3 regions of the Brevundimonas sp. FV1ps31S genome follow, and region 2 is predicted to be linked to each of the others. Evidence: predicted binding sites of a transcription regulator. Region 2 holds the regulator's gene; each other region holds the start of a gene.
The links. The regulator LexA, encoded in region 2, represses DNA repair genes until DNA is damaged. The targets are predictions, from matches to a motif close to ATGTTCNCNANNTGTTCT.
Positions count from the first base shown of each region.

Region 1: a site for LexA is predicted at 3,705-3,722, ahead of recA (recombinase RecA). Genes of this name have one in related genera too.
Region 3: a site for LexA is predicted at 3,494-3,511, ahead of ACVPT3_RS04545 (putative DNA modification/repair radical SAM protein). Genes of this name have one in related genera too.

Region 1 is NZ_CM178735.1:3,179,771-3,186,281, forward strand. It holds gene ACVPT3_RS15210 (phosphatase PAP2 family protein) at 1-733, shown strand, start outside; gene ACVPT3_RS15215 (right-handed parallel beta-helix repeat-containing protein) at 736-1,683, shown strand; gene ACVPT3_RS15220 (M20/M25/M40 family metallo-hydrolase) at 1,752-3,656, shown strand; gene recA (recombinase RecA) at 3,823-4,902, shown strand; gene ACVPT3_RS15230 (3-hydroxyacyl-CoA dehydrogenase NAD-binding domain-containing protein) at 5,299-6,511, opposite strand, start outside.
Region 2 is NZ_CM178735.1:1,890,753-1,897,263, reverse strand. It holds gene gltX (glutamate--tRNA ligase) at 1-458, opposite strand, end outside; gene ACVPT3_RS08960 (ComEC/Rec2 family competence protein) at 457-2,643, shown strand; gene lexA (transcriptional repressor LexA) at 2,624-3,325, opposite strand; gene trpC (indole-3-glycerol phosphate synthase TrpC) at 3,449-4,243, opposite strand; gene trpD (anthranilate phosphoribosyltransferase) at 4,240-5,277, opposite strand; gene ACVPT3_RS08940 (anthranilate synthase component II) at 5,294-5,884, opposite strand; gene ACVPT3_RS08935 (hypothetical protein) at 5,972-6,178, shown strand; gene trpE (anthranilate synthase component I) at 6,175-6,511, opposite strand, start outside.
Region 3 is NZ_CM178735.1:981,858-988,368, forward strand. It holds gene ACVPT3_RS04530 (TonB-dependent receptor) at 1-1,094, shown strand, start outside; gene ACVPT3_RS04535 (DeoR/GlpR family DNA-binding transcription regulator) at 1,269-2,024, shown strand; gene ACVPT3_RS04540 (MFS transporter) at 2,000-3,250, opposite strand; gene ACVPT3_RS04545 (putative DNA modification/repair radical SAM protein) at 3,512-4,750, shown strand; gene ACVPT3_RS04550 (UdgX family uracil-DNA binding protein) at 4,750-6,336, shown strand.

The DNA of each region.
Region 1 (6,511 bases), 1.3 Mb from region 2:
TCTGACCGCTGGGGCTCTGGAGCGCCTCGCCAAGGCCGCGCCGCCATCCCCCCTGGCAGGCTCTTCCCAGGATCGCGCTGACAGGGCCGAATCGGCCCGGTTCACAGCGCTGGAGGACTCCGACCGCTGGCTGCTGGCCACCGCCCATGCGGAACTTCGCCCTCCCCTGGCCTTGCAGCATTTCGACTGCGCCCTGGGGGTGCGGCTGGGTTCGGCGCAAACCCCGGCGCTGGACCGGATAGCGGCCAAGGCCTTTCATGACGTCCAGGCTGTGGTCCAATTGGCGGCGATGCGACAGGCCGCCGCCGGAGCCGCGCGCGCCCTTCCGGCGGCTGATCCCGGCCGACGGGCGTGCCAGGTGCTGACGCCTGCGGCGCCCCGCAGCGTTTCGTATCCGTCGGCAGCCGCGGCGACGGGGGCGGCCTATGCCGAACTCCTGGTCATGATCCAGCCCGACCGCGCCGCAGCGGTGCGCCGCATCGGCAATGAGATCGGCGTCAGCCGTCTGGTCTGCGCGATGAACTATCCAAGCGGCGTCGCGGCGGGCGAAAGCCTCGGCCGGGCCGTCATGGCCGAGATCGCCGCCACGCCGGAGTTCCGCGCCGAGGCGACCGAAGCGCGGCGCGAACTGGAGGCGGCGCGGGCGACGGGGCGGACCAATCCCGGCTGCGCGGCGGAAAGGGCGGCCTTGGCCCAGACCGCGCCTTCGGCCCTTTCGACGTCGCGGCCCTGATCATGTGGGCGGCCCTGGTCCTGGCGTCCGCGGTCGATCTGGGGGCGGCCCGATCCTGTACGCCGCAGGAGATGCGCGACCTGACCACGCCGTCGGACCGGGCCTACAGGCTGAGATGCCGCGCCGATCTTTCCGGCGCGACGGTGGCCCGACCGATCCTGATTGAGGGGGCCGAGGCCTCCGGCGCGGGGATCGACTGCGGCGGCGGGGTGATCCGGCCCCCGGGCGAGGCGACCTCTCAGACGCCGACGGTGGCGGTCTGGTCGCGACGGGACCCGGACGGCTGGAGCCGACCGGTCGGCGCCTATGTGCGGAACTGCACCGTGTTCGGCAATGTGCGGATCTGGGGCATGGGGGCGGGCGGTTCGATGCGGGACCTCGCCGCCTCGTCGCGGACGGCCGGCCATACGGCGGCGGCCCAGGAAGCGGCGCCCGTCGGGACCCGGCTGGAGCGGGTCAGGTTCGAGGCGACGGGAACCATCCCCCTCTATGTCGGACCCGGGGTGACGCGGACCACGGTCGCGCGATCGAGATTTTCGGGGCGATCGGTCTCGACCGCCGTCTATCTGGACGCCGAGAGCGCCGGCGCGGTGATCCAGGACAACGACTTCTCCATCCGCACCGGACGCGAACAGATCGCCGTGGATGGTTCAGCCGCCAACCGGATCGTCGGCAACCGGTTCGCCCTGGGCGGCCGGGGCGGGATCTTCCTTTACCGCAACTGCGGCGAGGACGGGGTGATCCGGCATCAGACGCCGTCCTACAATCAGATTACGGACAATGTCTTCTCCGGCGCGAGCTGGCTGCGGCCACGAACAGTGGTGATCGGCGCGCGAGAAGGGAATCGACGCTATTGCGGCGACGACGCCGGCTATCCGTTCGGGTCCAGCGCGGACGACGGTGACGGCGCGACCGGCAACCGGGTCGAGCGCAACCGCACGAGACCCTAAGGCTCGCCCTTGCGGAACGGCGCAGTCTCGGCCCTATTGGCGTGATGACGCCTCGGGGGATGCATCTAATGCGGCTGGCCTTGTTGTTGACGGCCTTGGCGGCGGCGCTGGGCCTAGCCGCGATCACGACTCAAACCCCCAGGCCGGCGCCGGCGAGTACCGCGGCCGCAGAGTTTTCGGCTGAACGCGCCATGGCCGATGTGCGGGTCATGGCGCGGTCGCCCCGCCCGGTTGGTTCGACCGATCACGCCCTGGTGCAGGCCTATCTGTACGGCCGGATGGCGCAGTTGGGCCTGTCGCCGATGCTTCAGGCCGGCGTCCTGTCGCCCGCAGCGGTGCGGCGGATCGAGGACCGGGGCGAAACGGTCGAAGGCCTGTCGGTGGTCAATCTGGTCGGCGTCCTGCCGGGTCGGAACCCCAGCCTGCCGTTGGTGGTGCTGATGGCCCATTACGACAGCGTGCCCGGCTCGCCGGGCGCCGCCGACGACGCCAGCGGCGTGGCCGCCGTGCTGGAGGCGGTGCGGGCGATCAAGGCGCGGGGGCCGGCCGAGCGGGGGCTGTTGGTGTTGCTAACCGATGGGGAGGAACTGAACCTGGACGGGGCGCGCGCCTTCTTCAGCGAGCATCCGCTGCGTCACCGGGTTGGGGCGGTGGTGAACCTGGAGGCGCGCGGCGGCGGCGGCCGGGCCATGATGTTCGAAACCGGTCCCGGCAACGCCGAGACCATCGACCTGTACGCCGAAGCGGCGCGCCGGGCGCAGGGCGGGCCGTCCAGCAACGCCCTGGCCATCTTCGTGTATCGGCTGATGCCCAATGGCACCGATTTCACCATTGCCGCCGACCGGGGTCTGGCGGGGGTCAATCTGGCCTTCATCGGCCGCCCGGCCCAGTATCATTCGCCCAGCTCGACCCCGGACGCCCTGGATCAGGGCAGTCTGCAGCATATCGGCGCCCAGGCGTTGGAGGCCGCCGACGCCCTGTTGCGGGCGCCCGCCCTGCCTCAGGCGACGCGGAACGCCGTCTATGCCGATGTCTTCGGCCTGGGGGTGCTGCGGCACGGACCGGACGCGGGCTGGGGACTGCTGGGCCTGGCCTTTGTGTTGACCGGCTTCGCGGCCTGGGGCGCGCGCCACGCCACGGGCCTGACCTGGCGACAGGGGGTGAAGGGCTTCACCGGCGGGCTGTGGCTGCTGAGCGCGGGCGTCGTCCTGGCCCAGGCGGCGCGGGTTCTGGCCGGGCCGGTCGGCCAGCGGATCGATACGTCCGAGATCTATTACATGATGCTTCGCCGCCTGCCCTGGATGGAGGCGGGCGTGGGACTGGCCGTGCTGGGGGGGATGCTGGCCCTGATGGCGGGGCGAGCCCTGGTTGGACGCCGGCTGCTGGCCGGCGTCATCGCAGCGGCGGCCGTGCTAGCGACGGTGATGGGCGGGCTCAACCCCGTGGTCCTGGGCGCGGCGGGGATCGCCGTGGTGTTGAGCCTGTGGCCGGACGGTGAGGATGAGATGGTCTGGGGCGGCTGGTTGGGCGCGATCGTCCTGGTGCTGATCCTGGGCGTGCTGGTCCAGGCCGTCGCGCCCGAAGCGGCCCTGCTGTTCGTCTGGACCGGTTTGGCGGCCGCCTTCGCAGCCGCCCTGGCGGCGGTCATCGGCGCGCGGCTGGAGCGATGGGCGGCCCTGGCGCCGGCGGCTGTGGCCACTGTGGTTGTCGGCGGCTGGCTGGCGGGACTGGGCCATTTCGTCTTCCTGGGCGTCGGGATGGACCAGCCGGGGGCTCTGGGCCTGATCGCCCTGCTGATCCTCGTCCTGGCCAGACCCTTAGCCCCGACGAGGCTGGACGCGACCGGAGCGGCCAATCCCGCCGTCCATACGCTCGCCGGCCTGGCGGCGGCTGTGTTGATCCTCGGCTGCGGCCTGTCCATGGCGGCCCGCCACGCCGAGCCGCCGTCAGCGGTCGATGTGACCGCGCCCTGATACGTCAAAATCGGACGTAGTATTGGATGTTCTCATCTGTTCTCGATGAGAACATCTTGTGAACCAGAACAAACCGTGCACATAGTCGGTCTCACAAACGGGGGCGGGTCCATGGCGGGTCTCTCCCAAGCTTCTGACGGGAATCATGGCAAGGGAGACGAAGGCAATGGCACAGGCGGCTTTGAAACTGGTGGGCAAGGAAGACGGCGACAAGCAACGGGCCCTGGAGGCGGCGATCGCTCAGATCGATCGCGCCTTCGGCAAGGGTTCGGTGATGAAACTGGGCAAGGGCGGGGTCGCCGACGTGATCCCCTCGGTGTCCACCGGATCCCTGGGTCTGGATATGGCGCTGGGCATCGGCGGCCTGCCGCGCGGACGGGTGATCGAGGTGTTCGGTCCTGAATCCTCGGGCAAGACGACCCTGGCCCTGCACACCGTGGCCGAGGTTCAGAAGGCCGGCGGCACCGCCGCCTTCGTCGACGCCGAACACGCGCTGGACCCCGGCTACGCCCAGAAGCTGGGCGTGAACCTGGACGACCTGCTGGTGTCCCAGCCGGACACCGGCGAACAGGCGCTCGAGATCGTTGACACCCTGGTGCGCTCCGGCGCCGTGGACATTGTGGTCGTCGACTCCGTCGCCGCCCTGACGCCGCGCGCCGAGATCGAGGGCGAAATGGGCGACAGCCTGCCGGGCCTTCAGGCGCGTCTGATGAGTCAGGCGCTGCGCAAGCTGACCGCCTCCATTTCCAAGTCGAACTGTATCGTCCTGTTCATCAACCAGATCCGTCACAAGATCGGCGTCATGTACGGCTCGCCCGAGACGACGACGGGCGGCAATGCGCTGAAATTCTACGCCTCGGTGCGCCTGGACATTCGCCGCACCGGCGCGATCAAGAATCGCGACGAGGTGGTCGGCAACACCACCCGGGTCAAGGTGGTCAAGAACAAGGTCGCCCCGCCGTTCCGCGAGGTCATCTTCGACATCATGTACGGCGAAGGCATCTCCAAACTGGGCGAGATCATCGACCTGGGCGTCAAGGCCGGGGTGATCGAGAAGTCGGGCAGCTGGTTCAGCTATGATTCGACCCGGATCGGTCAGGGCCGCGAGAATGTGCGCGAGTTCCTGAAACAGAACCCGGACATCGCCGCCTCGATCGAAAAGGCCGTGCGCGCCTCGACCAGCAAGATCGCCGACGAACTGCTGGGCACGCCCGAGCCGGACGAAGGCCAGGATCTCGAAGGCTGACGCCAAGGCGGTCGGCCGGGCGGGCATCTGCCCCGTCGCGTCCGACCGCTTCGCCTTTCACAGACACTCCGTCGCCCCAAGCGACCCGCCACCGACCCCGCGAGGGGCGGCGGAGCGACCCGCCTGACCTCGCGTCGGGCGGGTCTTTTTTCTTTCGTCATTCCGGGCGAAGCGCAGCGGAGACCCGGAACCCAGCGGCGCCGAAGGCGAAATCCATCCGCCTCACCCTTGCTGGACACCGAGTCCGCGACAGGTTCGCGCTCTCGCGCGCCGCTGGGTTCCGGGTCTCAGGGCCAAGCGGCCCTTCGCCCGGAATGACGAAAGAAGGGTGCGGCCAAACCAAAACGGGCGGCCCGAAGGCCGCCCGTTCCGTCGTTCAACGATGTCCGCAACCGATCAGGCGGCGGCCTTCTCCGGGGCGAACTTGCCGTAGAAGGTCTCGTTCTTCGCAGCCATGTCGCGCAGCAACTGCGGCACCTTGAACCGGTCGCCATAGGTCGCCACCAGACGGTCGGCCGTCTCGACGAACCTGACCAGGCCGATGCCGTCGATCATGCTGATCGGGCCGCCGGTCCAGGGCGCAAAGCCCCAGCCCAGGATCGCGCCCAGGTCGGCCTCGCGCGGGTCGTCGATGACGCCCTCTTCCCAGCAGCGGGCGACCTCGACCGCCTGGCGATACAGCAGGCGAGTCTTCAGCTCGTCGATCTGGGCGAAGGCGGTCGCCTCCTCGGGCTTGTCGATGCCCTTGGTGGTCGGCGCCAATTCGCTCAGCCCCTTCCAGATGGTCTTGGGCTTTTGGTCATAGTCATAGAAGCCCCTGCCGTTCTTGCGGCCGAAGCGTCCGTCCTCGACCATCTTGGCGACGATGTCGGCGCCTTCCGACGGGACATATTTGTCGCCCAGGTCCAGCGCCGTCTGTTTGGCGATCTTGTAGGAAAGGTCCAGGGCGACGTCGTCGTGCATCTCCAGCGGGCCGCGCGGCATGCCGGTCATCCGCCCGACATTGTCGATCAGGGCCGGGCCGTAACCCTCTTCCAGCATCGCCATGCCTTCCATCAGGAAGGTGGAGAAGCAGCGCGAGGTGTAGAAGCCGCGGCTGTCGTTGACGACGATCGGGGTCTTCTTGATCTTCAGCACATAGTCCAGCGCCTTGGCGATGGCGGCCTGACCCGTCTTTTCGCCCAGGATGATCTCGACCAGCATCATCTTGTCGACGGGCGAGAAGAAGTGGATGCCGATGAAGTCCTCGGGCCGGACCGAGGCCTCGGCCAGGCCGGTGATCGGCAGGGTCGAGGTGTTGGAGCCGAAGACGGCGCCTTCAGCCAGTTGGGCCTCGGCGCGCTTGGTGACGTCGGCCTTGATCTCGCGGCTTTCGAACACGGCCTCGACCACCAGGTCCGACCCCTTGATGTGGTCATAGTCGGTCGTCGCCGTGACCAGGGCCAGGGTGGCGTCATACTTGTCTTGCGTCATCTGACCGCGCGACAGACGCTTCTTCAGCAGTTCCTCGACATGGGCCTTGCCCTTGTCGGCGGCTTCCTGGGTCTGGTCGATCAGCACGGTCTCGATCCCGGCCATGACCTGAACATAGGCGATGCCCGCGCCCATC
Region 2 (6,511 bases):
GTCGTGGACTGCGGCCGGCGGAAGCGGACGACGTGCGGCAGGGCCAGGTCGTCGACGGTCGGGGTGCGGTCGCGCCAAGGCGATTCGAAGGCCCGTCGCTCGGCCTTGGCGGCGTCGCGCAGGCGGCCGGTTTCCTCGGCGGTGGTGAAATCCCGATAGGCGTGGCCGGTCTCCAGCAGCTGATCGACGACTTCGCGGTGACGGTCGGCGCGGCTGAACTGGAAGACGGGTTCTTCGTCGGCGAACAGCTCCAGCCAGCTCAGGCCGTCGAAGATGGCCTTCACCGCTTCGTCGGTCGAGCGTTCGCGGTCGGTGTCCTCGATCCGGATCAGGAAACGCCCTGCGTGTCTCTTGGCGTACAGCCAGTTGAACAAGGCGGTTCTCGCGCCGCCGATATGCAGATAGCCTGTCGGCGAGGGGGCGAAGCGGGTGACGACAGTCGAAGAGGGCAAGGTCATGGGGGAGGGGTCCGTAAGCGAGGCCCTTATACGCCCAGACGCGTCAAAGCCTACCCCCGCCGCGAGATTGAGCGCCTTGCTGGCTGAAGAGGTCGCAGCCCAGACGTTGAGATGGCGGCTGTGGGCGCCGGTGGCCTTTGGGACGGGAAGCGCGATCTATTTCACCTTGCGGGGCGAGCCGTTGTTGTGGCCGCTGCTGGCGGCGGCCGGTCTGGCTCTGACAGCTTGGTTGACAGCCAAACGGCGCGGCTGGAGGCGGAGCAGGACATGGCCGTTGATGATCCTGGCCTGTCTGCTCGGCGGCCTGGCGGCGGCTAAGGTGCGGACTGAAGTGGTGGCCGCGCCGATTGCGCCTGCCCTGAGCGAGGCGACGGTCATTGAGGCCTGGGTGGTCGATGTCGACAGCCCGGGCCAGAACGGCGCGCGTGTGGTGGTGGCGCCGGTGTGGGTCCGAGGCGTGGAGGCGGAGCGGACGCCGGTGCGGCTGCGGGCCACGGTGCGGGGCGAGCCGCCAAGACCGGGAGAGGCGATCCGACTGTTCGCCATTCTCAATCCGCCCCCCGCGCCGGCCAGTCCCGGCACCTATGATTTCGGCCGCAACGCCTTCTTCCAAGGCATGGGGGGCGTGGCCTTCGCCCTGGGTGAGACGCGGCGGATCCATCTGCCCCCCGCGCCGTGGCGGCTGCGGCTGGCCATGGCGGTGAATGGAGCGCGCTACGCCCTGGCGGAACGGATCGTGGCGCGGCTGGGCCAGCGAACCGGCGGGATCGCGGCGGCCATGACCACCAGCCACGAGGCCTGGATCAGTCAGACCGACATGGACGTGATGCGGGAGTCCGGCCTGGCGCACATCCTGTCGGTCTCGGGCCTGCATATGGCCATTGTCGGCGGGTTCGTCTTCTTCGCCGCGCGGCTGGGGGTGGCGGCCTGGCCCTGGCTGGCGTTGCGGGTTCCGGGCAAGAAGGTCGCGGCGGTGGCGGGGCTGACTGCGGTCGGCGTCTATCTGGTGGTGTCCGGCGCCCCGCCGCCGGCCGAGCGGGCGGCCATCACCGCCGCCATCGCCTTTTTGGCCATCCTGCTGGATCGGCAGGCGGTGACGATGCACGGCCTGGCGGTGGCGGCTTTCGTCGTCCTGGCGATACAGCCGGAAGCCATCGTCACGCCCGGCTTCCAGATGTCCTTCGCGGCGACCGCCGCCCTGGTCGCCCTGGTCGAAGCCTGGCCCGGACGGACGCGCGAGATTTCGGCCCCGTGGCCGATCCTGGCGGTCCAGCGCCTCGGCGGCTGGCTGACGGCGGCGGTGGCGGCCAGCGTCGTGGCGGGGCTGGCGACGGGACCGTTCGCCATGCAGCATTTCAACCGGACGGCCATGTACGGTCTGCTGGCCAATCTGGGCACGGCGCCGGTGGCGGACTTCGTCCTGATGCCGGCTCTGGCCTTGGGGGCGGCGCTGGAGCCTCTGGGATTGGGCGGGCCTTTCCTGGCGGTGGCGGGGTGGGGCGTCGATCTGATGCTGGCGATAGGGGCTTGGACGGCGGGGCTGCCGGGTGCGGTGCAGACGGTGGCCAGCGCGCCGGACTATGTGCTGCCCGTGGCCTTTCTGGGCGTGCTGTTCGTCTGTCTGTGGCAGGGGCGGCTGCGGTGGCTGGGCCTGCCGTTGGCCGCGGCGGTTCTGGTCTGGCCGCGTGCGCCGACGCCGGACATTTGGATCGGCGACGGCGGGACCAATGCGGCGCTTCATCGTCAGGGCGAGGCGGTCGTGATCCGGCCGGGTGTGCGTGAGTTCGCGGCGGACCTTTGGTCTCGGCGGCGCGGTCTGACCTTGGCGGATCGGGCGGAGGCGGGCTGGGCCTGTGATCGGTCTTCGTGCCGACCCGAGACCGCCGAGGCGGGGGCGGTCGCCCTGTGGTGGGGCAGGCGAGCGCCGGATGTTGAGCAGATGACGGCCCTGTGCCGTGCGGCGCGGGTCGTCAGCGTGCGGGCGGTCGTTCACGCCTTGCCCAGCTCATGCGAGGGGCGGCTGGTGCTGGACGGGGTAGATTTCGCGCGCGGCGGGGCGGTGGAGTTGTGGCGCGACGGTGCGGCTGGCGCGAACCGCTGGCGCGCGGTCTGGACGGCCGACGTGCGCGGGGATCGTCCCTGGGCGCGCCGGCCGGATCCGGGTGTCAGTGATAGCGGCGCATGAGGCCGACCAGCTTGCCCTGAACCTCGACCTGGTCGGGACCGAAGATGCGGGTTTCGTAGTTGCGGTTGGCGGGCTCCAGGGCGATGGAGCCGCCCTTGCGACGCAGTCGTTTCAGCGTGGCCTCTTCACCCTCGACCAGAGCGACGACGATCTCGCCGCTATTGGCCGTGTCGCCGCGCCGGATGACCACGAGGTCGCCGTTCAGGATGCCGGCCTCGATCATGGAGTCGCCCTCGATCTCGAGGATGTAGTGATCGCCCTTGCCGAGCATGGATTCGGGCACCGACAGGCGCTCCTGCTCGTGCTGGATGGCGGCGATGGGGGTGCCCGCGGCGATCTTGCCCAGCAGGGGCAGTTCGCGGGTGTCGTTGGCGGCTGAGGCCGCAGCGGGGCGTGGCGCGCCGCCGCCGCCCTCGATGACGTCGGGCTTGAAGCCGGCCCGGCCGCGCGGCGCGCCGGCGGTGGCCTGTTCAGGCAGTTTGGTCACTTCAAGAGCGCGGGCGCGATGGGCGAGGCGGCGGATGAAGCCGCGTTCCTCCAGCGCCGTGATCAGCCGGTGAATGCCCGACTTGGACGCCAGATCCAGCGCCTCCTTCATCTCGTCGAACGAGGGGGAGACGCCGGTCTCCTGAATCCGTTCGTGGATGAACATCAGCAGTTCGTGCTGCTTGCGCGTGAGCATCGCCAGGCCCTCATAGGCCCGTCCCTCGAATCGGAACGGGCCGTGAACATTGACGATGTTCTGTAAGTGTTCCTTCCTAATGTCAACTTAACGGCGTCGCTTCACCACGCACGTCGGGTTGAATCAGGCGGCCAGCAGCGTCCGCGTCGCTGCCTCGACGTCGGACTGACGCATCAGGCTTTCGCCGACCAGAATGGCCTGAGCGTGGGCGGCGGAGACGCGATCAACGTCCTCCGGGGTGAAGATGCCGCTCTCGGCGACCAGCAGGGCGCGCACGGGGCTGAGCATCGACAGGCGCTCGGTGACCTCCAGATCGACTTCGAAAGTCCGCAGCGACCGGTTGTTGATCCCCACCAAGTCTCCGCCCAGAGCGCAGGCGCGGGCCATTTCGGCCTCGTCGTGGGTCTCGATCAGGGCGTCCATCCCGAATCTTTCGGCTTCTGCCAGCAGTTCAGCGGCCAGCTGATCGTCGATCATGGCCAGGATGATCAGGATACAGTCGGCGCCGAGCGCCCGGCTTTCGGCCACCTGCCAGGGGTCGACCAGGAAGTCCTTGCGCAGGCAGGGCAGGGCGGTCGCCGCGCGGGCCTGGCCCAGATAGGCGTCGTCGCCCTGGAAGCTGGGGCCGTCGGTCAGGACCGACAGGCAGGAGGCGCCGCCGGCCTCGTAGGCGATGGCGAGGGCGGTCGGATCGAAGTTGGGACGGATCAGCCCCTTGGACGGACTGGCCTTCTTGATCTCGGCGATCAGGGCCGGGCGGCCTGTTTCCTCGACGGTTCGGTCGAGGGCCGCACGGAAGCCGCGCGGGGACGAGGCGGCCTGGGCCAGGGCCTCGATGGCGTCCTGGGTGGTCGCGGCCTTGCGGGCGGCGACATCCTCGCGCTTGTAGGCGGCGATGCGGTCCAGGACGTCGGTCATGCTTTGTCTTCGGTATCCAGCGGCGTGGAGGTGATGCGGGCCAGACGCTCCAGCGCCTGTGCGGCGCGGCCGTCGTCGATGGCGGCTGCGGCGAGGACGGCGCCTTCCCCGAGGTCCGCCGCTCGATCCGATACCACGAGGGCGGCGGCGGCGTTCAGCAACACGATGTCGCGGTAGGGGCCGGTCTGACCCGCCAGCAGGGCGCGCAGGGCCGTGGCGTTCTCCTCGGCGTCGCCGCCGCGGATGGCGTCGATGGAGGCGCGCGGGAGGCCGGCGTCCTCGGGCGTGACCTGGAAGCGGCGAATGGCGCCGTCTTTCCATTCGGCGACTTCCGTCGGGCCTGAGGTGGCCAGTTCGTCCAGGCCCTGGCCGTGGACGGTCCAGGCGCGGGTGGCGCCCAGCCGGCCCAGCACCTCGACCAGGGGCTCGAGCAGGCGGGGATCATAGACGCCCATGACCTGGCGTTTCGCCTGGGCCGGGTTGGACAGCGGCCCGAGCAGGTTGAAGACGGTGCGGAAACCGATTTCAGCGCGGACTGGGCCGACATGTCGCATGGCGCCGTGGTAGGCGGGGGCGAACAGGAAACAGATGCCGGCCTCGTCCAGCGCCTTGCGCTGCTGATCCGGGCTGGCGGCCAGGTTGACGCCCAGGATCGACAGGACGTCGGACGAGCCGGATTTCGAGGATATGGCCCGGTTGCCGTGCTTGGCGACCTTAAGGCCCGCGCCGGCCAGGACCAGGGCGGCGGCGGTGGAGATGTTGTAGGTGTGCTGGCCGTCGCCGCCGGTGCCGCAGGTGTCGATCACCTCGTAGGGATGATCCAGCGTCAGGGCGGCGTCGCGCATGGCCTGGGCGAAGGCGGCGATCTCGTCCACCGTCTCGCCCCGGATGCGCAGGGCGGTGACGGCGGCGGCGACCTGGGACGGGGTCGGTTCGCCGCGCAGGCAGGCGGCGAAGAAGTCGTGCGCCTGCTCGGACGTCAGGGGGTGGCCCTCGACCAGTCGGGCGAGGATCGGCTTGAACCCGTCAGCCATGATCAGGCCGCCACGATCAGGCGGCCGCGAGGCGCTTCACGCCGGCGATCTCGAGGAAGTTGGCCAGCATGTCGTGGCCGTGTTCCGTGGCGATGGATTCTGGGTGGAACTGGACGCCGTGGATAGGGCGGCTGCGGTGCTGGAGCCCCATGATCTCGCCGTCTGCGGTCCAACTGGTGACTTCCAGACAGTCGGGCAGGGTTTCGCGCTTCACGGCCAGGGAATGATAGCGGGTGGCGGTGAAGGGCGAGGGCAGGCCAGCGAAGACGCTCTTGCCGTCGTGCAGGATCGGCGAGGTCTTGCCGTGCATCAGGGTCTTGGCGCGGATCACGTCGCCGCCGAAGGCCTGACCAATCGATTGATGGCCCAGGCAGACGCCCAGGATCGGCATATCGGCCGGGGCGCTTTCGATCAGCGGCAGGCAGATGCCAGCCTGATCGGGCGCGCAGGGGCCGGGGGACAGCAGGACGGCGGCGGGGGTCAGCGCCCAGGCCTCGTCCGCCGTCAGGTCGTCGTTGCGCACCACACGGGTCGGCGCGCCCAACTCCGCGAGGTAGTGGACGAGGTTGTAGGTAAAGCTGTCGTAGTTATCGACGACGAGGATCATGATCTGGCTTCTAGGCGTGACAAGCCGCCGCGCCAAGCGTGCGCGGCGTTAAAGCGCATCTTAACATTGGCGGGGGCAGATGGGGGTGTGAAACTGAGCGCCGAAAAAGACATCGCCGACAAGATCGCCGCCGCCAAGGCGAAGCTGGTCGTGGTCGAACCCAAGCCGATCAGCCCCTATGCGGCTCTCGGCGCCGCCGCCCTGGCCGCCACAGCGGCCGTGGTCATGGCTGGGGTCGTCGTGCTGGGGCCGGGCGTCCGCTTTGACGAACCCCCGGCGACCTACGGCCCCTAGCGATTGCCGGTGCGGAAGCGCCAGGCGTCGTCGGCGGCCCGCATGGGCGCGCGGGCCTTATGCCGGGTCTCGGCGTATTCGGCTGCAGGATCGCTGTCGGCGACCACGCCCGCGCCGGCCTGGACGAAGATCTGATCATCGGCGAACAGGGCGGTGCGCAGGGTGATGCAGATATCCGCCTCGCCGCCGGCCGAGATATAGCCGACGCCGCCGCCATAGCCGACGCCGCGTTTTTCGGTCTCCAGCTCGTCGATCACTTCCATGGCCCGCACCTTGGGCGCGCCTGACAGGGTGCCGGCGGGAAGCGCCGCCAGCAGGGTGTCGACGGCGTCC
Region 3 (6,511 bases), 910 kb from region 2:
ATTCAACGAAGAACACCCCTCTGGCGGGCGCGCCCATTCTGGGCGCAAGCGGCTTTTCGGCCTGTCCCGACACGGGAACCGCCAACTGCGAAGTCCAGGCCGACGGATCGCCCGCCGATCCTTCCGGCGCCATCGCCCACAATCTTAGCCCGCAGTCGTCACGTGAGTTCATTCTCGGGATGGAGCACCGCTTCTCGAACCGTATTCGCGCCGGAGCCTATTTCACGCATCGCAAGCTGGACGATGTGATCGAAGACCTCACGGTCGACTTCGGCGCCCGCGCCTACTGCGTCACCCAGGGCTTTTCTGAAGCCGCCTGCGCCGCCGCCTATCCGGGCGGCAGCAACTGGGTGATCGCCAATCCGGGACGCGACGTCACCACCAAGATCAACCCCTTGCCCGATGGATCGACCCCGACCGTGACTCTGAAGGCGGCGGACCTGCTCTATGAAAAGCCGATCCGCAAATACAACGCCGTGACCCTGACCTTCGATCGGGAGTTCGACGGCGTGTGGGGCGTGTCCAGCACCTATACCTGGGCGATGGACAAGGGGAATTATGAGGGCGGCGTCCGGTCCGAGAACGGCCAGCTGGCCGTCAACCGGGTTTCCGACTTCGACTCGCCCGGCTTCCAGAACGGCGCCTACGGCTATCTGCCCAACGACCGGCGTCACACCTTCAAGGCCTACGGCAGCTACCGTCCGCTCGATTTCCTGGATCTCGGCGCCAACATGACGGTCCAGTCGGAGCGTAGCTATAGCTGCATCGGCACCGTGCCGACCGAAGTCGATCCCTACGCCCACGGCTATCATGGCTACAGCTACTACTGTAACGGCGAACTGGTCCCACGCGGCACGGCCTTCAAGGGCGACTGGGTCTACCAGTTCGACGCCAGCGCCGTGGTGCGCGTGCCGATGAAGGGGCTCGACGCCTCTGTGCGTCTGGACGTCTTCAACCTGTTCAACAACAAGGCGGTCACGGCCTATAACGAAGCCGGTCAGCTCAGCAATGATCAGCCGAACTCGAACTACCGACAGCCGGAAGCCTATCAGACGCCGCGATACGTCCGGCTGCAGTTCCGCGTCGGCTTCTGATCCGCGATCGGGGACGGTGCGGCCAGCGCCGCGCCGTCCCCGAACCTCGCGCGATCAACCGATTTCAAACACGGCCCGGCTTAGGCTAGACCGATCAGGCGTCGGGTGTTGGTCCAGCGGTCGCTATGGCGTCACGGGGCCGGAGCGACCCGTCGGCCGAGGGAAAAGGACATCATGCTGAAACGATCGGCCCGCCAACGCGACATCGTGGCGATGCTGCGGGGCGGAACGACCTGGTCGGTGATCGGGCTGGCCCAGGAACTCAACGTCTCCGACGAGACCATCCGTCGTGAACTGCGCGTGCTGGAGGAACAGGGGGTCGTCACGCGTGAGCACGGCGCCGCCCGTCTCGCATCACAGACGCGCGAAGGCCCCCTCCATGAGAGGATGGAGGAAAACGCCGACGCCAAGATGCGCATAGCCCGCGCGGCGGTCGAGTTCGTTTGCGACGGCGACATCCTGTTCATCGATTCAGGAACGACCTCCTGCTATATCGCGCGTCAGCTGGTTGAGCGTCGTTCGCTGACGGTGATCACCAACTCCCTTCAGGTGGCGACCGAACTGGGAGGGATCAACGACAACCGTCTGTTCCTCGCCGCCGGCGAGATGGACTATGAATACCGCGCCTTTTCGGACTCAAACGCCCAGAGCTACGTCTCCGGCTTTACGCCGCATCTCGCCATCCTGTCGGTGGGCGCCATCAGCGCCGATCGCGGACTGATGGATTTCCACCCGGGCGAAGCCACAATGAGCCGGATCGCCTATGCGACGTCCCAGAAGGTCCTGTTGGGAGCGGACTCGTCGAAATTCGGACGTCATGCGCTGATGCACACCGCCGGCCTGGACGACGTCGACATTCTGATTACGGAAAAGCCCCTGGACAAGGTCTTCGCCCAAGCCTTCGCTCATGCCGAGGTCGTCATCGCCTGATCCCTGGACGAGAGGGGGCTGGCCAGCAGGGCCGCGACAAGCGCCAGAGCGGCGCCAAGCAGCGCGACCCCCGCATGGATCAGCCAGAAGGACGCCATGTCCAGCGATTGAAAATAGCCGCCGGCAAAACCGACCCAAAGGCTGGCGAAGAAGCCGTACAGGTAAAACAGCCCGCCCCATCCGCCCGCCCGGCCTTTCGGCGCAAGACCGGTGGCGAGACTGAGGCCCGACGGCCAGACGAGAACGACGGCCAGGTCGACCAACAGCAGATAGGCCAGGAGCCAGGCCAACGAAACCGAGGACCCGCCAACCCGGTCCGCCAAGATCAGGACGAGATATCCGGCAGCGCAGGCCAGACAGCCCAGCACGATCTGCACATGGGGGCCTATAACCACGCCGCGGCGCCCCAAGAACCCGGACACCGCCTGCACGATGAAAATGACCAGGATCGTGAACAGACCATCGAGGGCCAGCAGCCATCCGACTGGAACGGCGCCGAAGCCGAAATCCAGATCGACGTTGTCCTGAGCCCAGACGAGAACGATGTTGCCGATCTGGCCATAGGCGGCGAAGCAGAGGTAGCCGGCCAGCAGTACGAGCCAGAGGCCCGAAACGGCCCGAAGCCCTGACGCCCTTTTGTCCCCTGCAGGGTGTTCCGAGCGGGGCGCCGGCGCCTCTCCGGCAGTCGCTTTCACCAGGAGCCTATAGGTCACGACGCCCGCGACGACGCTGACCGCCGCCAGAACCAGCGCATGACGCCACCCGAACGCCAGGGCGACAGCGCCCATGGCCAGAGGTCCGAAGACCACCCCCGCGTTTAGAAAAACGAGGTAGTATGAATAGGCGCGCCTGCGTTTGGCTTCCTCACCGAAGAGACCGCCGAACTGGGCCGACAGATTGCTCTTCAACAGGCCCGCCCCGGACGCGAATAACAGCAGGCCCGGGAGAAAGCCGTGCAGGGACGCCATCAGCAGAAGTCCAGCCGCCATACTTGCGCCGCCGGCCAACACAGCCGCCCGACGCCCGATCAAGAGGTCGCCGACAAAGCCGCCCAGAGGGATGAAAAGATAAACGAGCGCATTGGCGACGCCGTAGATATAGGAGGCCAGGGCCACCCCAGCGCCATCCCTGCTGGTGATGGAGCCCAGCAGGCCTTGCAGCCACGCCATGCCCAAGACGGAAGCGGATGCAGGCATGACCTGGTTGATCAGCAGGAGCGTGAGCATCGACTTCACGCCTGACAGGGCGAAACGCTCCCAGAATTCCGTCAGTGCCAATCCTGCGAAGTGTGGATTGAGCAGCCCAACCAGATTCCTCGGCAGCCTCATTGCTGCGCCCCCTGCTTCGCATCGACACAGCCCATGCCCCTACTATGGTGACAGGGTGATGACGTCTGCTGCGGCCGCGACGCGCCGCCATTTCCGACAGAGGTGCAAAACTTACTGCTCCGCTGGACCCCAGGCCTAATCGGAACGTATCATGAACATATGGCGCGTCTCGACCTTAGGAAAAAACTGTCGATCCTGGCGGATGCGGCGAAATACGACGCCTCATGTTCGTCCTCGGGGACGTCGAAGCGGGACTCGGTCGGGGGCAAGGGGATCGGTTCGACCGAGGGTATGGGAATCTGCCACGCCTATACGCCGGACGGGCGGTGCGTCAGTCTGCTGAAGATATTGCTGACCAATTTCTGCATCTACGACTGCGCCTATTGCATCAACCGGACGTCGTCGAACGTGGAGCGGGCGCGGTTCGATGTGGACGAGGTGGTGGACCTGACGCTGAACTTCTATCGGCGGAACTATATCGAGGGGCTGTTCCTGTCGTCGGGCGTGATCCGCACCAGCGACTATACGATGGAACAGCTGGTCCTGGTGGCCAAGACGCTGAGGGAGGTCCACGATTTCCGCGGCTATATCCATCTGAAGCTGATCCCCGAGGCCGATCCGAAGCTGGTGGAAATGGCGGGCCTGTATGCGGATCGGCTGTCGGCCAATATCGAACTGCCGCGCGACGAGGCCCTGGCGCGGCTGGCGCCGCAGAAGGACGTCGGGGTCATCAAGAGGGCGATGAGCCAGGTGCGGCTGGGTGTCGAGGCGGCCAAGCCCGGCAAGCGCGACAAGATCAAGCCGCCCAAATTCGCGCCGGGCGGACAGAGCACGCAGTTGATCGTTGGGGCGGACGGGGCGCCGGACACCGAGATCCTGGACCGAAGCGCCTCCCTGTACGGCGGCTATGGGTTGAGGCGGGTCTATTATTCGGCCTTCAGCCCGATCCCGGATTCCAGCTCGGTCCTGCCGCTGTCCAAGCCGCCGCTGATGCGCGAGCACCGGCTGTATCAGGCCGACTGGTTGATGCGCTTCTATGGCTTTTCCGCACCCGAGATCGGGGAAGGGACGGCCGAGGGTATGCTGGACCTGGCGGTCGATCCGAAGCTGGCTTGGGCGCTGAACAAGCGTGCCCTGTTTCCCGTCGATGTGAATCGGGCGTCGCGCGAGATGCTGTTGCGGGTGCCGGGGCTGGGGGTGAAGGCAGTGGACCGGATCATATCGGTGCGCCGGTACCGAACGCTGAGGCTGGAAGACGTCGGGCGGCTGACGCGGTCTGTGGAGAAGCTGAGGCCGTGGATCACGGCGCTGGACTGGACGCCGGGCGGCCTGACCGATGCGGCGGACCTGAAGGCGCGGGTGGCGACGCGGACGCCCGAACAGTTGAGCCTGTTCTGATGCGGACGACGGTGCTGGCGTCGGAGACGGATTTCGACGGGTGGAGAGTGGCCGCGCGCGAGATGCGGCGGGCCGGGGTTGAGCCGGGCGCGGCGCGGTTCGTGGTGGCGGGGGCGGCTGCGTCCGAGGAGGGCTGTTTGTTCGAGGATCCGGCTACTTTTTCTCACCCGCCCTCCACACTTCGTCATCCTCGCCCTTGTGGCGAGGATCCATACGCCGTGATGAAGACGGGGGGCACGCTGGAAACACCGGGAGTATGGATCCTCGGGACAAGCCCGAGGATGACGGATTTGGGGAACAGTGAGCGGGCAAAGTCTGAGTTCTCGGTTCCCGCCGCCTTCGTCGATCTGGCGCGCGAGGTGATCCTGCACCGGTCCGCCGATCGGTTCGACCTGCTGTATCGGCTGCTGTGGCGGCTTAGGGATGAGCCGGATCTGATGAAGGTGATCTCGGACCGGGACGTGGCCGAGGCGATGGAGCGGGCCAAGAACGTCAGTCGGGCCTCGCACAAGATGAAGGCTTTCGTCCGGTTTCGGCAGGTCGAGGATGCGCAGGGCGAAGCCTGGGTCGCCTGGTTCGAACCGCCGCACCGGGTGCTGGAGAAGACCGCGCCCTTCTTCCAGCGACGGTTCACGACGATGCGGTGGTCGATCCTGACGCCGGACGGAGCGGCCCATTGGGATTCGGAGCGGTTGAGCTTCGGGCCGCCGGCCACACGCGACATGGCGCCGGCCGAGGACGAGATCGAGGAGTTCTGGAAGACCTACTACGCCTCGACCTTCAACCCCGCGCGGTTGAAGGTGAAGACGATGCAGGGCGAGATGGCCAAGGGCTATTGGAAGAACCTGCCGGAGGCGGCGTTGATCCCGGAACTGGTGGCGGCGTCGTCGGTTCGGACCGATGTCATGGTCGCCACGCCCGCCCCCGAACCCAACGCCCGTTTCGCCCACGCCGTCGCGCGCGACCTGCACGCGGCGCGGCCGGACGCCGAGGCGGTTGCCGACAGCCTGGCTGAAGTCGAGCGGGGGGTTCAGGCCTGTCGGCGCTGTCCGCTTTATCGCGACGCGACCCAGGGCGTGTGCGGCCAGGGCCCGAAAACGGCGCGGCTGATGATCGTGGGGGAACAGCCGGGCGACCAAGAGGATCTGGCGGGCCGACCTTTCGTCGGACCGGCGGGCCAGGTGCTGGACGCCGCACTGGAAGAGGCCGGGATTGACCGGTCGGACGTCTATGTCACCAACGCCGTGAAGCATTTCAAGCATGAGCCGCGCGGCAAGCGGCGGCTGCACAAGACGCCGAACGCCGGCGAGGTCCAGGCCTGTCGTTGGTGGCTGGACGCCGAGCGTCGGTTGGTCCAGCCGAAAGTGGTGCTGGCCCTGGGGGCGACGGCGGGCCTGGCGATCCTGGGACGCAGGCCGGCGGTGACGAAGGAAAGAGGGCGCCCCCTGGCGCTGGATGGTGGTGCGGTCGGGATGCTGACGGTTCACCCGTCCTATCTGCTGCGGCTGCCTGATGCGGCGGCGAAGGCCGAGGCGCGTCGTGGATTTGTTGATGATCTGATCGCGACCCGGCGTCTTATAAGCTGAAGATCCGAACGAATACGGGGCGGCGGCGTTTGCATGGGTCGCCAGCGTGGCGGTTAGGGAGATCAGATGGGGCGCGCAGCTTCGACACAGTGCGAAAGGAAAGCGCAGCGCCTATGTCATCGCACGTTGACTGTGGGCGGGGGCTTGACCATTAGGCGGGACAGGATTTCGGCAG